DNA from 2 places in the Streptomyces sp. NPDC096152 genome. Region 2 is predicted to be linked to the other one. Evidence: predicted binding sites of a transcription regulator. Region 2 holds the regulator's gene; the other holds the start of a gene.
What was found. Region 2 encodes HspR, which represses chaperone genes until heat shock. Its sites were predicted from a motif close to TTGAGNNNNNNNNNCTCAA; they were not measured.
Positions count from the first base shown of each region.

Region 1 (11,547 bases), on a different contig from region 2:
ACCTGCGGTGGCGCGTAAATTCCGGGGCTGTTGCCAGCCTTTCGCAAACCTTGTGAAGGCCTCGTGCAGACTGGCCGGATGCGTACTGAAGTCGTTTCGGAGCCCGGTCTGCCGGATCGCCTCAACGAGGACTTCGCGAGTGTCGGCCTGCCCGCTTCCGGGCAGGGTGGCTGCCTCGTGGTTCTGGACGGGGTGACCCCGCCCGGAACGGGGACGGGGTGTCTGCATTCGGTCCCCTGGTTCACCGCCCGGCTCGGCGGGATGCTGACCGAACTGACCGTTTCCTGCGGAGATCTGACTCTGCCGGAGATCCTCACGCGGGCCGTCTCGCGGGTCGCCGGGGCCCACGCGGACACCTGTGACCTTTCTCACCCGCGCACTCCGCAGGCGACCGTGGTTCTCGCCCGCTGGTCGCCGGAGGCGGTGGAGTACCTGGTCCTGTCCGACTCGGCGCTGCTGGTGGAAGGGCCCGACGGCACCGTCACCCCCCTCCTGGACGACCGCCTGGCCCGGCTCCCCCGAACCTCGCTGGCCACCGACGCGATCGTCGACGCCACGGTGCGCAACAAGGAGGGCGGCTTCTTCACCGCGGCCGCGGACCCCTCGGTGGCGGCCCGCGCCGTGACGGGCACCCTCCCGCGCTGCGGCATCCGCTCGCTGACGGCGCTGACGGACGGCGCGGCGCGCTGGGTGGAGAAGTTCCACGAGGGCGACTGGACGCAGTGCGTGGCCCTCGTGCGCAAGGAGGGGGCCCACGCGCTCGTGGACCGCGTCCGCTCCCTGGAGAGGGCCGACCGCGAGGAGCGCGCCCGCCTGGGCCGCAGCAAGACGCACGACGACGCGACGGTGGTGTTCGCGGAGCTGTGAGCCGGGGCTACTTCTCCATGACGTCGTTCAGTTCGTGCAGGAGGCGGGCGAGTTCGGAGACCTCGCGGCGGTTCCAGTGGGCGAGCTGGCTGACGTAGCGGGCGCGGCGTGCCTCGCGGACCCGGCCGACGCGGCCGCGGCCCTCGTCGGTGAGGGCGACGAGCCAGGCGCGCCCGTCCGCCGGGTCCGGTTGCCGGGCGACCAGGCCGAGTTCCTCCAGGGCGCGCAACTGGCGGGACATGGTGGCCTTGCCGACGCCGATGTAGGCCGCGAGGTCGGTGGCGCGCTGGCCGCCGCACTCGTCGAGCCGGACGAGCAGGCCGTACGCGGAGGACTCCAGGTCGGGGTGGACCTCGCGGGCCATCTCCCCCTGGTTGGCGCGGGCGCGCCGCAGCAGCACCGTCAGTTCCCGCTCCAGGGAGAGGAACTCGCGCTCCGCACCGCCGGGCGCCGCGTCGGGCGCGCCACCCCGGTCTCCGTCGCCGTTCGCCTCTTCGTGCACGTCAGCCCCGCCTCGTTCTCCCGGTTCCCGGTGTTTTCCCGGGCGTGAAAGTTTCCGCCCGCCGCCGCCGTCGTCGCAGCTCCGCAAGTATTTCGCAGGCGTAGACCAACGGCAGCCCCCGGACCCCCTTCCCACCCCGGGTCTACGTGCGTAGCGTCCTCCGCAGGCAAGGAATGACATGCCCACGCCACCAGCGAATGCCGGGCCCACGGCGGCCCGTTCTCCCCTTCCGGCCGGCATGTCCCGCGTTCTCCCCCACCGCGCACCACCGAGCCTCGGAGGCACGTCATGCCCGTGCACAGATCCGGAACGGCCCGCGTACGGCGGCTGACCGTCGCGGGGACCCTGATCGCCGCTTTCTCCCTGCTGTTCACGCTCCCGGCCTCGGCCGCCGGCCACCCCGCCCGGGGCTCCGCCCACATGGGCATGGGCGTCCTGGCGCACGACGGCCAGGACGGCACCCCCGCACCGACCGCCGTCACCCAGACCGAGGGCGTCGACGTCGCCGGCTACCAGGGCAACGTCGACTGGACGACCCTGTGGAACAGCGGCGTCCGGTGGGCCTACACGAAGGCGAGCGAGGGGACGTACTACACGAACCCCTACTTCACGCAGCAGTACAACGGCTCCTACAACATCGGCATGATCCGCGGCGCCTACCACTTCGCCACCCCCGACACCACCAGCGGCGCCACCCAGGCCGACTACTTCGTCGACCACGGCGGCGGCTGGTCGCGGGACGGCATGACGCTGCCGGGCACCCTCGACATCGAGTGGAACCCGTACGGGGCCGCCTGCTACGGCAAGACGGCGAGCGCGATGGTCGGCTGGATCGCCGACTTCCTGAACAGGTACAAGGCGCGCACCGGCCGGGACGCGGTGATCTACACGGCCACCAGCTGGTGGACCCAGTGCACCGGCAACTACGGCGGATTCGCCGTGAACAACCCCCTGTGGATCGCGCGGTACGCCTCGGATCCGGGGACGCTGCCGGCCGGTTGGGGCTACTACACGATGTGGCAGTACACCTCGTCCGGCCCGACGGTCGGCGACCACGACAAGTTCAACGGCGGGCTGGACCGGGTGCAGGCTCTCGCCAACGGCTGACCCCGCCTCCCGGCGCACGGCGAAGGCCCGGGACTCCCTCACGGGACCCGGGCCTTCCCTCATCCGGCGGCCTCCGTCACGCGGCCACCGGAACCTCCGGCGCCGCCCCGCTCGACGCGGGCGCGAGCGCCAGCTCCAGGACCTGCCGGACGTCGGTCACGGCGTGGACGTCGAGCCGGTCCAGCACCTCGGCCGGGACGTCGTCCAGGTCGGCCTCGTTGCGCTTGGGGATGACGACGGTCCGCACCCCGGCGCGGTGGGCGGCCAGCAGCTTCTGCTTCACTCCGCCGATCGGCAGGACCCGGCCGGTCAGCGAGATCTCGCCGGTCATCGCCACGTCCGTGCGGACCAGGCGCCCGGAGAGCAGCGACGCCAGCGCGGTGGTCATCGTGATGCCCGCGCTCGGGCCGTCCTTGGGGACCGCGCCCGCCGGGAAGTGGATGTGCACGCCCCGGTCCCGCAGGTCGCCCACCGGCAGCTCCAGTTCGGCGCCGTGGCTGCGCAGGAAGCTCAGCGCGATCTGCGCCGACTCCTTCATCACGTCGCCCAGCTGACCGGTCAGCGTCAGGCCCGCCGCGCCGGTCTCCGGGTCGGCCAGGGACGCCTCCACGAACAGGACGTCACCGCCGGCGCCGGTGACCGCGAGGCCGGTCGCCACCCCGGGGACGGCGGTACGGCGCTCGGCCGGGTCCTGGGCGGACTCCGGCACATGGTGCGGCCGGCCGATCAGGGAGCGCAGATCGGCGTCGGTGACGGTGAACGGCAGCTCCCGCTCGCCCAGTTCGTGCCGGGCCGCCACCTTGCGCAGCAGCCGCGCCACCGACCGCTCCAGGGCCCGCACGCCCGCCTCGCGGGTGTACTCGCCGGCCAGCCTGCGCAGCGCGCCCTCCTCGATCGTCACCTCGCCCTCGTGCAGGCCCGCCCGCTCCAGCTGGCGCGGAAGCAGGTGGTCGCGCGCGATGACGACCTTCTCGTCCTCGGTGTAGCCGTCCAGCCGGACGATCTCCATCCGGTCGGCCAGCGCCTCCGGGATGGCCTCCAGGACGTTGGCGGTCGCGAGGAACACGACGTCGGACAGGTCGAGTTCGACCTCCAGGTAGTGGTCCCGGAAGGTGTGGTTCTGCGCGGGGTCCAGGACCTCCAGCAGGGCCGCCGCCGGGTCGCCGCGGAAGTCCGAGCCGACCTTGTCGATCTCGTCGAGCAGCACGACCGGGTTCATCGACCCGGCCTCCTTGATCGCGCGGACGATCCGGCCGGGCAGCGCGCCGACGTACGTACGCCGGTGGCCGCGGATCTCGGCCTCGTCGCGGACGCCGCCGAGGGCGACACGGACGAACCGGCGCCCCATGGCGTGCGCGACCGACTCGCCGAGCGAGGTCTTTCCGACGCCGGGCGGCCCGACGAGCGCGAGCACGGCACCACCGCGCCGCCCGCCGACCACGCCGAGGCCGCGGTCGACGCGGCGCTTGCGTACCGCGAGGTACTCGGTGATCCGCTCCTTGACGTCGTCCAGGCCCGCGTGCTCCGCGTCCAGCACGGCCTTGGCGCCCCGGATGTCGTAGGCGTCCTCGGTCCGCTCGTTCCACGGCAGGTCGAGGATCGTGTCGAGCCAGGTGCGGATCCAGGACCCCTCCGGCGACTGGTCGGACGCCCGCTCCAGCTTGTCGACCTCCTTCAGGGCCGCCTCGCGGACCTTCTCGGGCAGGTCGGCGGCCTCCACCCGGGTGCGGTAGTCGTCGGACTCCTCACCGTCCGTCTCGCCGTTCAGCTCGCGCAGCTCCTTGCGGACGGCCTCCAGCTGACGGCGGAGCAGGAACTCGCGCTGCTGCCTGTCGACGCCCTCCTGGACGTCCTTGGCGATGGTCTCGGCCACGTCCTGCTCGGCGAGGTGGTCCCGCAGCTGCCGCGTGGCGAGTCTCAGCCGGGCCACCGGGTCGGCGGTCTCCAGGAGCTCGAGCTTCTGGTCGGTGGTGAGGAAGGGCGAGTAGCCGGAGTTGTCGGCGAGGGCGGAGACGTCGTCGATGGCCTGGACCCGGTCGACGACCTGCCAGGCGCCGCGCTTCTTCAGCCAGCTCGTGGCGAGCGCCTTGTACTCCTTGACCAGTTCCGCGACCTGGCCGGGGTAGGGGTCTCCCCCGTTCGAACGGAGTTGAGAAGCGGGGGAAAGGTCCGGCGCGGTCTCCTCGACCGCCGTCCCCTCGACCCACAGCGCCGCACCGGGGCCGGTGGTCCCGGCGCCGATCCGCACCCGCCCGCGGCCGCGGACCAGGGCACCCGGGTCGCCGTCGGCCAGCCTGCCGACCTGCTCGACCGTGCCCAGCACGCCGGTCTTCGCGTACGTCCCCTCGATGCGCGGCACCAGCAGGACCCTGGGCTTGCCCGGCTCCGACCGGGCGGCGGCCTGGGCGGCCTCCACCGCGGCCCGCACTTCGGCGTCGCTCAGGTCCAGCGGGACCACCATGCCGGGCAGCACGACCTCGTCGTCGAGCGGCAGCACGGGCAGGGTGAGCGGTGTGAACGCCGTGGACTCAGCAGCCATGATCTCCCCTTCGGCAGTCAAGTTGAGCTATGCCGACTCAATGCTGGGGAGCTCGTCATTGTTCCCCGACGCCTGTTCGCTCTGAGCGATCAAGGCAAAGCCGCGTCGTTCGCGCCTTTCACGGCGCGTGGGAGCGCACGGGAGGGGGACTTGAGGCTACGGGTCGGGGCGCCGGGCTCACGCGCCGGCGCCGACGCGGCACTGATGCCCTCACGCCCTTACGCCCTGACGTCGGCTCAGGCCGTGACGGCGGCCGGGCTCTGGACGCGCGCCCGCGCCCAGCGGCGGACGACCGGCCAGCTCGCCGCGCCGAGACTCACGGAGATCAGATGCCCCGAGCTCGTCATCGGGTCGGTGTACGCCATCAGGTCCGGGACCTGCATCCCGAGGAACCCGAGGAGCAGCGGCCAGCGCAGCCAGGGAGCGAGCAGGCCGGACAGCGCGCCGACACCGGCGGCGACGCCGAAGCTGATGCCGTAGTCCAGGCGGTGCAGCGAACTGTCGGGCAGCAGGCCCCCGAGCACCGCGAGCCCGACGGGGACCTCGGTCGCGAGGGTCGCCAGCACATGTCCGAACAGGAAGACGCCCGCCGTACGCAGGCCCCCCACCCGGCGCTCCAGCGCGGTGAGCACCAGCAGGAAGCACAGCGCGTACGGCGAGGCGATCCCGCCGGCGACCCAGAGCGCGCTGCCCGTCAGCACCAGCAGGGGCGTCCGCACGAGGTGCGCGACATCCGTGCTGGAGCCCTGGTACAGGACGTTCATCAGGGCGGGGTCGACACAGCGGGCGACGAGCGAGGTGACGGCCAGTACGACCGCGTAGCCGAAGGTGAAGGGGGTGCCGGTGGGGTCGGGCAGCAGGCGCCAGGGGCGCAGAGCGCGACGAGCGCCGCCGAACCCGCCGGGCCCGCGTCGCCCGTCGAGGCGCGCCGCCGAGGTGACGGGTGCGGTCCTCCCGGTCGCCTCGGTCTCCGGCAGGGTGGCCGTGACGACGGCCCCGTCCGCCGCGGCGCCCGGCGCCCGGCCCCGCTGCCGCGGCATTCCGTCGAGCAGCTGCGCGACCTCCGCGAACCCCGGGCCCGCGTCGAGGGCCGCGCCCGCGTGCGCACCGGCGCCCGCGGCCCGGCCCGCGCCCTCCCCCGGCGCGTGCGGAGCGGCCCCGCCCTCCTCCGCCGCGGGAGGAACGCCCGAAGACGCCGAAGAGGCCGCACCGTCAGCCGTCGCAGTCCGTTCCACGCCGAGGCGCTCCTTCCGTCACGCCCCACCCTTGGCGCCCCACCGGCCACTGTCTATGACCGACGCCACGCGAACGGCGATTCACAGCAACTTCTGACCTTCCTCCCGCGTCCGCCCCCTCTGCTTCGACACCACCCCCCGGGCACCGGTAATTCAGGTGGCGGAAAAGGTCCGTTGGGGCAGGATGGCCTCATGACCGCCTCGTACGACACGCCCGTGGTGCTGGACCGTCGCGAGGGCCCCCACGGCGAGGTCGTGCTGCGCCGGCACGGCGCGCTGCTGCAGATCATCGTCAACGGCTGCTTCCTGATGGACACCTCCGACGGCCGCTCCGAACGCCTGCTCGTCGACGCCGCGCTCGCCGCCCTGGACGGGCGCCCGGCACCGGACGTACTGATCGGCGGCCTGGGTGTCGGCTTCTCCCTCGCGCACGCGGCCGCCGACACCTGCTGGGGGCGGATCACCGTCGTCGAACGCGAGCGCGCCGTCGTCGACTGGCACCGTGACGGCCCCCTCGCCGCCCTGACCGCCGAGGCCCTCGCCGATCCGCGGACGCAGATCGTCGAAAGTGACCTGGTTCACTACGTCGATGAGACATCCACCACATTCGACGCCCTGTGCCTCGATATCGACAACGGACCCGGCTGGACGGTCACCGAGGGCAACGAGGGGCTCTACACACCCGCCGGACTGGCAAGCTGCGCAAGGGTGTTGAGGCCCGGCGGAGTGCTCGCGGTGTGGTCCGCCCAGCCGTCTCCGGATTTTGAAGGAAGCTTGCGGAATGTCGGATTCCAACAGGTGCGCACCGAAGAGATCCCCGTTGCCCGGGGCGTTCCGGACGTCGTCCACCTCGCCGTCCGACCTGGATAGCAAAGCCGAGGTGACTCCCCGTACGCTGCTTTCCTGACGCCGATCATTCAAGCGTCAATCGCAGTCATGGGATCACCCCACGGATTCCGGAAAGCACACCCCAGGGGCGGGCGATGGAGCAGACACACACCGCGCACAACGGCACGACGGCGACCGCCGGCGCACAGCGCCGGGTTCTGGTCGTCGAGGACGACCCGACCATCGTGGACGCCATCGCCACCCGTCTGCGCGCCGAGGGATTCCTCGTGCAAACCGCGGGCGACGGCCCGTCCGCCGTCGACACCGCCGAGGCCTGGCAGCCCGACCTGCTGATCCTCGACATCATGCTGCCCGGCTTCGACGGGCTGGAGGTCTGCCGCCGGGTGCAGGCCCAGCGCCCGGTGCCGGTGATGATGCTCACCGCGCGGGACGACGAGACCGACATGCTGGTCGGGCTCGGGGTCGGCGCGGACGACTACATGACCAAGCCGTTCTCGATGCGGGAGCTGGCCGCGCGGGTGCACGTGCTGCTGCGCCGGGTGGAGCGGGCGGCGATCGCCGCGACCACCCCGCGCTCGGGCATCCTGCGCCTGGGCGAGCTGGAGATCGACCACGCGCAGCGCCGGGTGCGGGTGCGCAGCGAGGACGTCCACCTCACGCCCACCGAGTTCGACCTGCTCGTGTGCCTGGCGAACACCCCGCGCGCGGTGCTCTCGCGCGAGCAGCTGCTCGCGGAGGTGTGGGACTGGGCGGACGCCTCCGGCACCCGGACCGTCGACAGCCACATCAAGGCGCTGCGCCGGAAGATCGGCGCCGAGCGGATCCGCACGGTGCACGGCGTGGGCTACGCCCTGGAGACGCCGACGCCATGAGCGGGGGGCCGGCGACACGGAGAGGCCCCGGGGAGGAACCCTGGGGCGGCGTACGCCCGTTCTCGATCAAGACCAAGCTCGGCGCGCTGGTCGTCATCGCGGTGCTGATCACCACCGGTCTGTCGATGATCGCGGTGCACACCAAGACCGAGCTGCGCTTCATCATGGTCTTCTCGATGATCGCCACCCTGCTCATCACGCAGTTCGTGGCGCACTCGCTCACCGCGCCGCTGGACGAGATGAACACGGTGGCCCGCTCCATCTCGCACGGCGACTACACCCGCCGGGTGCGCGAGAACCGCCGGGACGAGCTGGGCGACCTCGCCCAGACGATCAACCTCATGGCCGACGAGCTGGCGGCCCAGGACAGCGCCCGCAAGGAACTGGTGGCCAACGTCTCGCACGAGCTGCGCACGCCCATCGCGGGCCTGCGCGCGGTGCTGGAGAACATCGTGGACGGGTTCACCGAGGCCGACCCCGAGACCATGCGCACGGCCCTGAAGCAGACCGAGCGGCTGGGCCGGCTGGTGGAGACGCTGCTGGACCTCTCCCGGCTGGACAACGGGGTCGTACCGCTGAAGAAGCGGCGGTTCGAGGTGTGGCCGTACCTGTCGGGCGTGCTGAAGGAGGCCAACATGGTGGCCTCCGCGCGCGCGGGCATCGCCTCCGGCTCCGGCAGCCACACGCGTACCGACGTCCATCTGCACCTCGACGTCTCCCCGCCGGAGCTGAGCGCGCACGCGGATCCCGAGCGCATCCACCAGGTGGTCGCCAACCTGATCGACAACGCGGTCAAGCACAGCCCGCCGCACGGCCGGGTGACGGTGAGGGCGCGGCGCGGGCCGCAGCCGGAGTCCCTGGAGCTGGAGGTGCTCGACGAGGGGCCCGGCATTCCGCGCTCCGAGTGGCACCGTGTCTTCGAGCGCTTCAACCGGGGCGCGGTGCGGCGTCCGCACGGCCCCGGCAGCGACGGCGGCACCGGCCTGGGGCTGGCGATCGCCCGCTGGGCGGTGGATCTGCACGGCGGCCGGATCGGTGTGGCCGAATCCGAGCGTGGCTGCCGGATCCAGGTCACCCTTCCAGGGCTCCCCACGTCGTCGAGTTGACGTAGGGTTCGAACCGGAACCTCAAGATCCACCAGCGTCGCCGCAGGCGGACACGTGTGATCAGGCAGAGGACCGCCGGGGACCGCGCCCTTCCATGGGCCGGACCCGGGTCGCGCCTTCCCTTTCGTAGCGGAACCACGCTTGTTTCCCGCCATTTCAAGCCCCGAAACACGGCTTTCAATGTGACTTACGCGACGATGAACGGGCCCGACCTGACCTTCACGGTCTTGGGGGCGTAGCCTTTATTTCCGCTGTCCATCACCTTGTGAAGCGGAAGAGGGCGGTTGCCGCCGTGTCGCCACAGTCCCCCAGTAACTCGAGCTCCCCCAGCCTCCGGCCGGGCGGTGCCTCCACGACCGACGACCAAGCCGGGAAGAACCCCGCTGCCGCGTTCGGTCCCAACGAGTGGCTCGTCGACGAGATCTATCAGCAGTACCTCCAGGACCCGAACTCCGTAGACCGCGCCTGGTGGGACTTCTTCGCCGACTACAAGCCCGGGGCCGCTGCCGCCGGCTCCTCGGCCCCGGCCGGTACGGGCACTGCGGCCGCGGGGGCCGCAGAGACCGCCACCCCGGCTCAGGCGGCGCCCACCGCTCCGGCTGCCCCGGCCCAGCCCGCGGCCCCCGCCGCACAGGCCCCGGCCGCTGCCCGGCCCGCCGCCGCGGCTCCGGCCCAGGCTCCGGCTCCGGCGAAGCCCGCCGCGCAGGCCCCGGCGCCCGCGCGGGCCGCCGCGCCCGCCGCCAAGCCGCAGGCCAAGGCCGCGCCCGCCGCCGAGGCGCCCGACGGTCCCGAGTTCGTGACGCTGCGCGGCCCGTCCGCCGCGGTCGCCAAGAACATGAACGCCTCCCTGGAACTGCCCACGGCCACCTCCGTGCGCGCGGTCCCGGTGAAGCTGCTGTTCGACAACCGCATCGTCATCAACAACCACCTCAAGCGGGCCCGCGGCGGGAAGATCTCCTTCACGCACCTCATCGGCTACGCGATGGTCCAGGCCATCAAGGCCATGCCGGCGATGAACTGGTCCTTCGGCGAGAAGGACGGCAAGCCGACCCTCGTCAAGCCGGCCCACGTCAACCTCGGCCTCGCGATCGACCTGGTCAAGCCCAACGGCGACCGCCAGCTCGTCGTCGCGGCGATCAAGAAGGCCGAGACGCTGAACTTCTTCGAGTTCTGGCAGGCCTACGAGGACATCGTCCGCCGCGCCCGCGACGGCAAGCTGACGATGGACGACTTCACCGGCGTCACGGTCTCCCTGACCAACCCCGGCGGCCTCGGCACGGTCCACTCGGTGCCGCGTCTGATGCCCGGCCAGTCGGTGATCATGGGCGTCGGCTCCATGGACTACCCGGCGGAGTTCCAGGGCACCAGCCAGGACACGCTCAACAAGCTCGGCATCTCGAAGGTCATGACGCTCACGTCGACCTACGACCACCGGGTGATCCAGGGCGCCGCCTCCGGCGAGTTCCTCCGCCAGGTCGCGAACCTGCTGCTCGGCGAGAACGACTTCTACGACGGCATCTTCGAGTCGCTGCGCATCCCCTACGAGCCGGTCCGCTGGCTCAAGGACATCGACGCCAGCCACGACGACGACGTCACCAAGGCCGCCCGCGTCTTCGAGCTGATCCACTCCTACCGGGTCCGCGGCCACGTCATGGCCGACACCGACCCGCTGGAGTACCAGCAGCGCAAGCACCCCGACCTGGACATCACCGAGCACGGCCTCACCCTGTGGGACCTGGAGCGCGAGTTCGCCGTCGGCGGCTTCGCCGGCAAGTCGATGATGAAGCTGCGCGACATCCTCGGCGTGCTGCGCGACTCGTACTGCCGCACCACCGGCATCGAGTACATGCACATCCAGGACCCCAAGCAGCGCAAGTGGATCCAGGACCGCGTCGAGCGCCCGCACTCCAAGCCGGAGCGCGAGGAGCAGCTGCGCATCCTGCGCCGGCTGAACGCGGCGGAGGCCTTCGAGACCTTCCTGCAGACCAAGTACGTCGGCCAGAAGCGCTTCTCCCTGGAGGGCGGCGAGTCGGTCATCCCGCTGCTCGACGCGGTGATCGACAGCGCGGCCGAGTCGCGCCTGGACGAGGTCGTCATCGGCATGGCCCACCGCGGCCGCCTGAACGTGCTCGCCAACATCGTCGGCAAGTCGTACGCGCAGATCTTCCGCGAGTTCGAGGGCAACCTCGACCCGAAGTCGATGCACGGCTCCGGCGACGTGAAGTACCACCTGGGCGCCGAGGGCACCTTCACCGGCCTGGACGGCGAGCAGATCAAGGTCTCCCTGGTCGCGAACCCCTCCCACCTGGAGGCGGTGGACCCGGTCCTGGAGGGCGTCTCCCGCGCCAAGCAGGACATCATCAACAAGGGCGGCACGGACTTCACCGTCCTGCCGGTGGCGATCCACGGCGACGCGGCCTTCGCGGGCCAGGGCGTGGTGGCCGAGACCCTGAACATGTCGCAGCTGCGC
Region 1 covers NZ_JBIWFW010000003.1:169,370-180,916, forward strand. Annotated here, with positions in the region: gene ACIQ9G_RS10990 (hypothetical protein) at 79-867, shown strand; gene ACIQ9G_RS10995 (MarR family winged helix-turn-helix transcriptional regulator) at 875-1,369, opposite strand; gene ACIQ9G_RS11000 (lysozyme) at 1,658-2,476, shown strand; gene lon (endopeptidase La) at 2,553-5,015, opposite strand; gene ACIQ9G_RS11010 (rhomboid-like protein) at 5,252-6,250, opposite strand; gene ACIQ9G_RS11015 (spermidine synthase) at 6,443-7,120, shown strand; gene ACIQ9G_RS11020 (response regulator transcription factor) at 7,234-7,971, shown strand; gene ACIQ9G_RS11025 (ATP-binding protein) at 7,968-9,077, shown strand; gene ACIQ9G_RS11030 (multifunctional oxoglutarate decarboxylase/oxoglutarate dehydrogenase thiamine pyrophosphate-binding subunit/dihydrolipoyllysine-residue succinyltransferase subunit) at 9,370-11,547, shown strand, end outside.
Region 1: lon (endopeptidase La) is a predicted target of HspR. The motif match lies at 5,038-5,056, and genes of this name have one in related genera.

Region 2 (11,547 bases):
TCCGTCCTCGTCCCGCGTGACCACGACCGGCTCGCCGAACACGGTCACCATCAACGAGTCACCGCTGTGGGGGATGGCGGTGACCAGGTCGATGAAGTGCCAGCCGGAGCGGTAGGCCGTGGCCATTTCGCGACGGAAGGAGCGGTCGTCGGGTGGCGTGGTCACTTGGAGCCACCACCTGCGCCGGCCGGCGCGCCACCACTGTCGAAGGATGTGCTGTTGACAGGCGCTATCGGCCAGGCACTGTCCGCCCGCGTATCACCCTTCGCACCCGCGAGGCCACTCAGCGCACCGACGGCCACAACGGTGGTGAAGGCTGCTACAAGCACCGAGCGAAGCATTCTCTTACGCATAGTCGGCTTCGTCCTCACTTGAAGGTCCCCTCTTCCCCCGTCGACTACGACGATGGCTCATTCGGGCACGTCATGGCCACACAATCGGTGCATCATGTTCCTGCATGTTCAGGACCCTGGGGGGTGGAGATTTGGCAACGAATCGTACTAAGGCGACACATCCCCATGCGATGACCCAGATGTGCGAGGAAGGCGGCCGTCTCTACGCGCACGCCCTGCGCCTGGGACGTGTCTCCCGCGCCGACGTCGAGTCCGCCCCCTGTCTGATCGAGTTCGCCCTGCTGCACCCCGACCCGGAGGACGCGCGGTGGCTGCGCCCGGTGCCTCCGGCGGCCGCGCTGGCCCAGCGGCTCAATCCCATCGAGCAGGAGATCACCGAGCGGCGGCGGTTGTCGATCGAACTGTCGGACGCATTCGAGCCATTCATGACCCTCAGCGCGCAGGCGACGGCCGGCACGGACGCCATCACCGTGCTGGAGGGCCGGGAGCGGATCAACTCGGCCCTCAACCTGGCCGCCGCCCAGTGCCATTCGGAGATGCTCACCATCCAGCCCAGCGGCAACCGCAGCGAGGACAGCATCCTGCAGGGCCTGGAGCGCGACCGGCCGATGACCGAACGCGGCGTCCGGATCCGCACCCTCTACCAGCACACCGCGCGCTTCAGCCCCGAGAAACTCGCCTACGGCACGCAGCTGACCGACGGCAAGGCCGAGTACCGCACCATCGACGAACTCGTCGAGCGCCTGATCATCTGCGACGAGACCGTCGCCTTCATCCCGGCCCGCGACGACCAGCAGGTCGCCCTGGAGCTGCGGCACCCGGGGCTCGTCCGCTACCTCATCAAGCTCTTCGAGTTCCTGTGGGACCGGGCGGTCCCGCTGAGCACCGGCGCCCCCTACGAGACCGCACCCGGCGGCATCACGGAGATCCAGCACTCCATCGCCAAACTGCTCGTGGAGGGCCACGTCGACGAGGCCATCGCCCGCCGCCTGGGCATGAACGTCCGCACCTGCCGGGCCCACATAGCCAAGCTGGCCACCGCCCTCGGCAGCGGCAGCCGCGCCCAACTCGGTTACCTCATCGCCCAGTCCGGGATCCTGGACCGGGAACCGTGAGCGGGGCCGGCGCTGAGGTGCGCGGCGGCCCGTCCAGGCCGGCCTGCGCGATGCGCACACCGAGCTGCGTCCGGCTCGCCGCGCCCAGCGTCTCCGACAGCCGCGCGATGTGGGCGCGGCAGGTGCGCACGCTGATCCCCAGCCGTTCGGCGATCACCGCGTCCTGGTGCCCCTCCGCCAGCAGCGCGGCGATGGACTGCTCGCGGTGTGAGATGCCCTCGATGCCAGTGTCCGGCAGCGGCGCGGTCAGCGGGATCGCCAGCCGCCACAGGCGCTCGAAGACCGTCACCAGGTACTCGATCAGCGCGGGATGACGCAGCTCCAGCGCCATCGTGCGGTCGCTGTTGGCGGGGATGAAGGCGACCGTGCGGTCGAACAGGATCAGACGGTCGATCACCTCGTCGAGCGTGCGCGCCTCGACCGCGTCGCCCATCAGCTCCAGGTAGGTGAGCAGGCCCTGGCCGTGCCGGGCCACGTGCGTGTACAGGTCGCGCATCCGCACCCCGCGGCCGCGCAGCGCCAGGGCGCGGTGCAGGCCCTCCGACAGCTCGTGCTCGCGGCGGATGCCGCCGGGCTGGACGGTGAGCACCTCCGTGGTGCACGCCTCGGTCGCCTCGTCCATGGCCGCCTGGATGCGGGCCAGTCCGTCCAGGACGCGGATCGCCGTGCCCTCCAGGGCGGCGGAGGGAAACGGGACCGGACGGCCCAGCCCGGCGTACCGCTCGAAGGCGGCGACGACCGAACCCACCCGCCGGTGGCTCTCGCTGACCTCGTCGTACATCCCGCGCAGCAGCCGGGTCATGACCTCCTGCGGCGCGGTCGGCACCAGGAAGTCCATGTCGTCGGGGTCCGGGTGCAGCAGCGCCAGTTCCAGCAGGCAGGGCACCGGTTCGGCGTCCCGGCGCGCCACACGGCCCCGCCGTACGGCCCGGGAATACACGCGATCCCCGGCCTCGCACAGTCGGTCAGCACCGTGAGGATGCCCCTCCGCCCCGTGCCCGGCCATGGCCCATCACACCCCCGGTTTCCGTCTTCCGCAGCGCAACTATGCGCGGACGGGACCGGCTCCGCAACACGGCTCCCTGCGTCATGCCCCCCGGTAACCACCGGTATCGCCCGCTGTGTACCGGCCCTCGGCTGGCGCATTGCCGCAAGGTGGAAGCGCCCGCCGCGACCCGCCCGGAGGCACCCCTTCACCCGCACCGGAAAAGGGTTCGCACCCGCGAAAGCGGTCGCCCGGCGGCCGTACGCGCGAAGGAGGCCCGGGACCGAGTCCCGGGCCTCCTTCGTGCGCTGCGTGCGGTGCGCGTGTGCGGCCGTGCGCGTGTGCGGCCGTGCGCCGCGGACTACTTGAGGCCGACGGCCGCGCAGGCCGCCCGGTACCGGCTCGTGCAGATCTCGGAGACCTTGTAGATGCCGTCGGCGATGACGGTGGACTTGATGTTGCTCTTGGTGAGCGCGGTCACCGAGACGAGCTGGGCCGGGATGCTCTTGTCGGTCGGGCTGCTGACCGTGTCCCGGGTGAGGGAGTCGAACTGGATGTCGCGGCCCTGGACCTTGGCGACGGCCATCTCGGCGGCGGCCTCCGCCTCGGTCGGGTAGGACTTGTACACGCTCATGTACTGCTCGCCGGTGAGGATCCGCTGGACCGCGTCGAGTTCGGCGTCCTGGCCGGTGATCGGGGGCATCTTGGTGACCCCCGCGGCCTTCAGCGCCTTGATCACGCCGCCCGCCATGCCGTCGTTCGCGGCGTAGACGCCGACGAGGTTGCTCCTGCCGATCTCGTTGAGCGCCTCGGTCATGTTGGCCTGGGCGTTCTCCGGCTTCCAGTCCTTGGTGTCGTAGGACTTGGCGACCGTCACCTTGCCGTTGAGCTCGGACAGCGCGCCGGCCTTGAACTGCTTGGCGTTCGGGTCGGTGGGCGAGCCGTTCATCATGACGATCTTCGAGGAGCTGTCGGCCTCCTGGCCCAGGGCCTCCAGCAGGGTGCGGCCCTGCACCTCGCCGACCAGCTCGTTGTCGAAGGAGATGTACGCGTCGATCGGGCCCTCGGCCAGCCGGTCGTAGGCGAGTACCGGGATGCCCGCCTCCTTGGCCTTCTTCACCTCGCCCGCGATGGAGTGCGAGTCGACGGCGTCGATCAGGATGATGTCGACCTTGTCGTCGATCATCCGCTGCATCTGGCTGATCTGCTTGTCCGCGCTCGCACCGGCGTTGGCGTAGTCCACCTTGCCCTGGTTACGGGTGAGTTCGGCCACCTTCGCCTTGAAGATGGGGTAGTCGAACTTGTCGTAGCGCGTGTTCGCCGTCTCCGGCAGCAGCAGGCCCACCGTGAGGTCGTTGCCCTTGGTCGGGCTCGCGTCACTGCCGCTCCCCGATACACCGAGCGCGCCGCAGGCGGCCAGCGAGAGGGTCAGCGTGGGCGCAGCCACGGCTATGGCGATACGACGCATCGAGGTGCTCACTTCTGGTGCCTTCCGGACGCGGGCGCAACTTTGCGCCCCAGGTGACTGAAAAGCCAACGCGGAGGCGGGTACCGGCGTCAACCCATGCCACTTAACGAGATGACAACATCACCCTCCGCTTCTCTTGTGAAGGGGCTGGGGAATCGTCTCCAAACGCGCGTTACGGACCCTTCACTCAACGGCAGTTCACGGAGAGGCAAAGATCCGTACAACCAATTCCATTCCGCGCGAGTCGTGATCACGAAAGCTTCGCCCGCCCGTCCAGGCGTCGACCAGAGGACCGAATGAACCCAGCCAGACGCACGACGGCCACCGCCCTCGTGCTCACCACCGCGGCCGGCGCGCTCTGCGCGGCCGCCGTCCCGGCCTCGGCCGCGGTCAGTTGCGCCTCCCCCGTCTACAAGCGGCAGTTCTACGCGAACACCACTTTCTCCGGTACACCGAAGAAGACGGACTGCGACAGCGCGATCGACCAGAACTGGGGCACCGGCGCGCCCGCCTCCGGCCTGCCCTCCAACTACTTCGCCGTCCGCTGGACCGTCACCCGCGACTTCGGCTCCGGCGGTCCCTTCGCCCTCGCCGCGTCCGCGCAGGACGGCATCCGCGTCCACCTGGACGGCGTCCGCAAGATCGATCTGTGGAAGAACGTGTCGTCGACGGTGCACAAGACCGTCAACGTCACCGTTCCCTCCGGCAAACACACCCTCCGCGTCGACTTCGTCAACTGGACGGGCACGGCCAACGTCGCCTTCACCTACAAGCCGCGCACCACCGCGGACGTCGACAAGGTCGCGCCGCTCACCCCGGCCGGGGCTTCGGCCGCCTATGACCCGGCGACCGGCAGGGCCCGGCTCACCTGGTCGAAGAACAAGGAGATGGACCTCGGGGGCTACCGCGTCTACCGGCGCCTGAAGGGCACGTCGTTCGGCGGCACCCCGCTCGCCACCACCACCTCGACGTCGTACACCGACGCGACCCTGCCGGTGACCGGCCAGACGTACTACTACGAGGTCCGCGCCTACGACAAGGCGGGCAACACCTCGGCCGGCACGGCGGACCAGCCGGTGACCACGGCCGACCGCACGCCGCCCGCCGCGCCCACGGGGCCGACCGCCGACTCCGAGACGGACGGGCTGCGGATCGGCTGGAATCCGGTCGCGGACGCCGCCTCCTACCGGGTCTACCGGGCAACCAGCGCGGACGGCGCGTACACCCTGGCCGGCAGCACCGGCCAGACGTCCTACCTGGACACCTCGGCCGTGGAGGGCGCCACCTCCTACTACCGCGTCACCGCCCTCGACGCGGCGGGCAACGAGTCCGCGCCGGCCGCCGTCAGCGCCCGGCGCATCGACCTCACCCCGCCGTCCGCCGTGACCGGGCTGACCCTCACCCCGACCGGGTACGGCTTCCACCTGGCCTGGGACGCCAACACCACCCCCGACCTTGCGCGGTACGTCGTCTACGCGGGCGAGATCGTGGGTGACGACGAGGAGCGGGTCTGCTCCGCGCACCAGGTGGAGTGGCTGTTCACCGACACCACCTCCTACGACTACGCCACCCTGCCGGACGGCGAGGAACGCTGCATGTTCGTCGACGCCGTCGACGACGACTGGAACTCGCACTACCAGTGGACCCGCGCGCCCGAGGTGGTGACCGCGACCGAGCTCGACACCACGCCCGGCGTGGCCACGCCCGAGGGCTCGCCCGTCGAACTGGCGGCGACCACCGCCGCGCAGCGCACCGCGCCCGTCACGCTGTCCTGGAACACGGTGGCGGACGCCACCGGCTACCAGGTCTACCGCTGGGACCCGGCCACGGGAGCCTACGAGAAGCTGGCGGCCACCGAGCAGCAGACCTACGTGGACACCACGGCCGGCGCGGACACCACCCGCTACTACTGGGTGACCGCGCGGTACGCGGACGGCACCGAGTCGGCACCCGGCGCCGACTACGCGATCCTGTTCCCGTGAGTACGCGAAGGGGCCGGGAGGCTGTTGCCTCCCGGCCCCTTCGTCGTGGCCCTCGCGGGCGGGTCAGTCCTTGGCCTTCTTGGGACGCCACACCACCAGCGCACTGGTCTGCTGGACCTCCTGGTACGGGACCAGGTCCCGGCGGTAGGAGGCGTGCACGGCGGCCTCGCGCTGACGCATGGCGGCCGCGGCTCCGTCCAGGGCCGCCTCCAGCTCCGCCACCCGGGACTGGAGCGCGACGACCTGGTTCTCCAGTTCGATGATCCGCTTGATGCCGGCCAGGTTGATGCCCTCGTCCTGCGACAACTGCTGCACCTGACGGAGCAGTTCGATGTCACGGGCCGAATAGCGGCGGCCCCGCCCGGCGGTGCGGTCGGGCGAGACCAGGCCCAGCCGGTCGTACTGACGGAGCGTCTGAGGGTGCAGTCCGGAGAGCTGAGCGGCCACCGAGATGACGTACACCGGTGTCTCTTCCGTCAGTTCGTACGGGTTTCGGCGGCGGCCGTCCATCTCACTCATGCTCCCTTCGCGGCCTCGAACAGCTCCGCCCGCGGGTCCTCGCCCGCGGTCGCCTCGCGATACGCCTCCAGTGCGTCACGAGCCTTCCCCGCCAAGTCCTTCGGGACACTCACCTCGACGGTGACCAGCAGGTCCCCGCGGGTGCCGTCCTTGCGGACCGCGCCCTTGCCCCGGGCCCGCATCGTCCGGCCGTTCGGCGTGCCCGGCGGCAGCTTCAGCGTCACCGGGGGTCCGCCGAGCGTCGGGACCCGCACCTCGCCGCCGAGCGCCGCCTCCGCGAAGGTGACGGGCACCGTGACGGTGAGGTTGTCGTCCTTGCGGCCGAAGACCGGGTGGGCGCCCACGTGCACGACCACGTACAGGTCGCCCGCGGGGCCGCCCCGCTCGCCCGGCGCGCCCTTGCCGCGCAGCCGGATGCGCTGGCCGTCGAAGACGCCCGCGGGGATGCGCACCTGCATCGTCCGGGACGACTTGGCACGGCCCGAGCCCTTGCACACCTCGCAGGGGTGCTCGGCGATCAGGCCGCGGCCCTTGCAGTCCGGGCAGGGGTCGGTGAGCGAGAATCCGCCGCCCGAGCCGCGCGCCACCTGGCCGGTGCCGACGCAGGTCGGGCACACGCGCGGTGTGCCGTTCTTGTCGCCGGTGCCCGAACAGGCCTTGCACGGCGACTGCGAGGACATGCGCAGCGGAACCGTCGCGCCCTCGATGGCCTCCGTGAAGCTCAGCGTGACCTCGGACTCGATGTCCTGGCCGCGCCGGGGCTGGGTGCGCGGGGCGCCCGCGCCGCCGCGGTTGAACAGGCCCCCGAAGACGTCACCTATGCCACCGCCGAAGCCGCCGGTGCCCCCGCCCTGGGCGCCGCCTCCGAAGAGGTCGCCCAGGTCGAAGTTGAACGAGCCGCCGCCCGCGCCCGGCCCGGGGCGGAACCCGCCGCTGCCGAAGAGGGCGCGGGCCTCGTCGTACTCCTTGCGCTTCTTGGGGTCGCCGAGGACGTCGTTCGCCTCGGAGATCTCCTTGAAGCGCTCCTCGGCCTTGGCGTTGCCCTTGTTGGCGTCCGGGTGGAACTCGCGGGCGAGCTTCCGGTACGCCTTCTTGATCTCGGCGTCGGTGGCGTCCTTGGGGACGCCGAGGACCTTGTAGTAGTCCTTCTCGATGAAGTCCTTGGTGCTCATCCCCGACGTCCCTCCTTCCCTGCGTTCGTGTCGACGTCAGCCCTCGTCCGGGCCACCGCTCTCCTTGTCCTCGGCCGGCTCCTCGGCCTTGGCCTGGCCCGACTCCTCGGCCGGCTTGACCGTCTGCGCGCCCGGCTGGGGCTCGGCCACCGCCACCCGCGCGGGGCGGATGGTGCGCTCGCCGATCCGGTACCCGGGCTGCAGAATCGCCACGCACGTCGTCTCCGTGACGTCCGGGGCGTAGGAGTGCATCAGGGCCTCGTGGATCGTCGGGTCGAAGGGCTCGCCCTCCTTGCCGAACTGCTGCAGGCCCAGCTTGGCCGCCACGGTCTCCGTCGACTCGGCGACGGACTTGAAACCGCCCACCAGTTCGCCGTGCTCCCGTGCGCGCCCGATGTCGTCGAGCACGGGCAGGAGTTCGGTCAGGAGATTCGCGACGGCGATTTCCTTGACCGTGACGCGGTCGCGCTCGACCCGGCGCCGGTAGTTCTGGAACTCGGCCTGCAGCCGCTGCAGGTCCGCCGTCCGCTCACCCAGCGCCGTGCGTGCCTGGTCCAGCTGCGCCGTCAGGCCCGCCACGCGGGCCTCGTCCCCGGCCGGGGCCGCCTCCTTCTCCTGGGAGGAGGCGGCGGCCTGCGGCTCGGCGTCGTCAGAGGTGGCGCCGGAGGGGACGTCGGGCTGCTGAGACTGCTGCTCGTCGAAGCCCGGGGTCTCCTCCGTCACGCGGCACCGTCCTTGCGCTCGTCGTCGACGATCTCGGCGTCCACCACGTCGTCGTCGGCCCTGGCCTCACCGGCGCCGGCGGACTCGCCGCCCGCGGCCTGCGCGGCCTGGGCGTCGGCGTACATCGCCTGGCCGAGCTTCTGGGAGACGGCGGCGACCTTCTCCGTGGCGGTGCGGATCTCGGTGGTGTCCTCGCCCTTGAGCTTCTCCTTCAGCTCGGCGACGGCCTCCTCGACCTCGGTCTTGATCTCGCCCGGGACCTTGTCCTCGTTGTCCTTGAGGAACTTCTCGGTCTGGTAGACGAGCTGCTCGCCCTGGTTGCGGGTCTCGGCGGCCTCGCGGCGCTTGTGGTCCTCCTCCGCGTAGCGCTCGGCCTCCTCGCGCATCCGGTCGACCTCGTCCTTCGGGAGCGAGGAGCCGCCGGTGACGGTCATCTTCTGCTCCTTGCCGGTGCCGAGGTCCTTCGCCGTGACGTGCATGATGCCGTTGGCGTCGATGTCGAAGGAGACCTCGATCTGCGGGACGCCGCGCGGCGCCGGCGGCAGACCGGTCAGCTCGAACATGCCGAGCTTCTTGTTGTAGGCCGCGATCTCGCGCTCGCCCTGGTAGACCTGGATCTGCACCGACGGCTGGTTGTCCTCGGCCGTGGTGAAGATCTCCGACCGCTTGGTCGGGATGGTCGTGTTGCGCTCGATGAGCTTGGTCATGATGCCGCCCTTGGTCTCGATGCCGAGGGACAGCGGGGTCACGTCGAGGAGCAGGACGTCCTTGACCTCACCCTTGAGGACACCGGCCTGGAGCGAGGCGCCGATGGCGACGACCTCGTCCGGGTTCACGCCCTTGTTGGCCTCCTTGCCGCCGGTCAGCTCCTTGACGAGCTCGGCGACCGCGGGCATACGGGTGGAGCCACCGACGAGGACGACGTGGTCGATCTCGCCGAGCTGGATGCCGGCGTCCTTGATGACGTTGTGGAACGGCGTCTTGCAGCGCTCCAGCAGGTCGGCCGTCAGCTGCTGGAACTGAGCCCGGCTGAGCTTCTCGTCCAGGTGCAGCGGGCCCTCGGCGGACGCGGTGATGTAGGGCAGGTTGATCGTGGTCTCGGTGGACGAGGACAGCTCGATCTTGGCCTTCTCCGCCGCCTCACGCAGGCGCTGGAGGGCCATCTTGTCCTTGCTCAGGTCCACGCCGTGACCGGACTGGAACTGCTTGACCAGGTAGTCGACGACACGCTGGTCCCAGTCGTCACCACCGAGGTGGTTGTCACCGTTGGTGGCCTTCACCTCGACGACGCCGTCGCCGATCTCCAGCAGCGAGACGTCGAAGGTGCCGCCACCGAGGTCGAAGACCAGGATGGTCTGGTCGTCCTTGTCGAGGCCGTACGCGAGAGCGGCGGCCGTCGGCTCGTTGACGATGCGCAGCACGTTCAGGCCCGCGATCTCGCCGGCCTCCTTGGTGGCCTGGCGCTCGGCGTCGTTGAAGTACGCCGGAACGGTGATGACCGCGTCGGTCACCTTCTCGCCCAGGTAGGACTCGGCGTCCCGCTTCAGCTTCTGCAGCACGAACGCGCTGATCTGCTGAGGGTTGAAGTCCTTGCCGTCGAGGTTGATCTTCCAGTCGGTGCCCATGTGGCGCTTGACCGACCGGATGGTCCTGTCGACGTTCGTCACTGCCTGACGCTTGGCCACCTCGCCGACCAGCACCTCGCCGTTCTTGGCGAAGGCGACGACGGACGGCGTGGTCCTGGCGCCCTCGGCGTTGGTGATGACGGTGGGCTCGCCGCCCTCCAGAACGCTGACGACGGAGTTAGTCGTGCCCAGGTCGATGCCGACCGCACGTGCCATGGTGAATTCCTCCAGCTGACTTGAGTGGAACGGACTCAAGTGTGCATGAGGCTCGCCATGCGGTCAACAGACCTGAGTCGCTCCGACTCAAGTCTTATCCATCCCTTACACGCAAGGACTCGCTGACCTGCGCCGATGTGGACTGCCGGGGCGGGCGCGGGGCGACCTGAGGGTGACGACCGGTCGCCTGGGCGGTTGACTGACCGCGGGTGGACCGGGGCGCTCGGACGGCCGTCTCCCCTCGGGTGGGCGGGACCTCGCGGACCCCCGTCCGCCCTCGGACGGGCGGGGTCTCACGGAGGCCCGTCCGGTGGACGCCCGTCCGGCTCCCCGTCACCGGTGCCCCGTGGACGCCCGTCCGAATCCGGGTGTGATGGGTCTCGCCCGGGCGCCGGGCCCCCCGGACCCGCAGCAGTGCGAGCACGGCCACCAGGGCCACGCCGGCCACCCACAGGCCGCCGGTCCACGGCAGCCAGCCGGTGTGCACCAGCACCCCCACGAGTACCGCGGAGAAGGTGCCCGCACCCAGCAGAACGGTCGCACCCGGCGGGGTGAGCCCGAGCCGGCGCAGCCGGTGCGCGAGATGCTCCGGCCCGCGGCGCGGCGCGGGCCGCCGGAACAGCGCCGGCCCCCGGGACAGCAGCACGAGGAGGGCGTCGGCGGCGGCCGTGGCGGTGAGCGCGAACAGCACCGCCGCGCTGGAGAGGGAGTCGTACCCGCTGCGGGTGAGCACCGCCGCCGAAGCCAGTACGAAGCCGGTGAACAGGGAGCCACACGCGCCGAACGCGATCCGCGCGGGCGGCCAGTTGTGCATCAGGAAGCCGGTGAGGGCGGCCGCCAGCACGCTCAGCAGCACCGCCAGGTCGTCCATCACCTCGGCCGCCGCGCAGGCGCCCACCCCGAAGGCGGTGACCACGCCCACCGTGCCCGCCAGGCCGTCCGCGTGGTCGAGCCCCCGGAAAGCGGCCGCCACACAGGCGATCCAGACCACGGCGCAGATCCCGGCGGGCAGCCCGGTCTCGTCGTAGGGCACCACGAAGGCGGCCGCGACGGCCGCGCCCACGAGCAGGAGCCGTGTCCTCAGCCGCCACAGGTCGGCGGCCAGACCGAGGAGGGCGACCCCGGCACCCGCGACCAGCAGCCCGCCGACCGGGTCGCTGAGCGGCGCGGCGCCCGTCCAGCCCCCCGCCGCAGCGACCAGACAGGTGCTGGCCACCACGGCCACGCCCCCGAGCAGCGGTACCGGCCGCACCCGCCGCCGGTCGACGAGCCCCAGCCGCAGCGCGGGCGTCCGGAGCAGCGCCGAGAGCAGGGCGGCGAGGAGCAGAGCGGTGATGGCGGTGACGATCCCGTAGAGCACGGTTCTTAAATTAGGGGTGAATGTACCGA
Region 2 covers NZ_JBIWFW010000005.1:207,286-218,832, forward strand. Annotated here, with positions in the region: gene ACIQ9G_RS18660 (hypothetical protein) at 1-165, opposite strand, end outside; gene ACIQ9G_RS18665 (helix-turn-helix transcriptional regulator) at 458-1,468, shown strand; gene ACIQ9G_RS18670 (LuxR C-terminal-related transcriptional regulator) at 1,431-2,474, opposite strand; gene ACIQ9G_RS18675 (sugar ABC transporter substrate-binding protein) at 2,815-3,921, opposite strand; gene ACIQ9G_RS18680 (PA14 domain-containing protein) at 4,218-5,903, shown strand; gene ACIQ9G_RS18685 (heat shock protein transcriptional repressor HspR) at 5,967-6,413, opposite strand; gene dnaJ (molecular chaperone DnaJ) at 6,419-7,594, opposite strand; gene grpE (nucleotide exchange factor GrpE) at 7,631-8,317, opposite strand; gene dnaK (molecular chaperone DnaK) at 8,314-10,158, opposite strand; gene ACIQ9G_RS18705 (MraY family glycosyltransferase) at 10,253-11,518, opposite strand.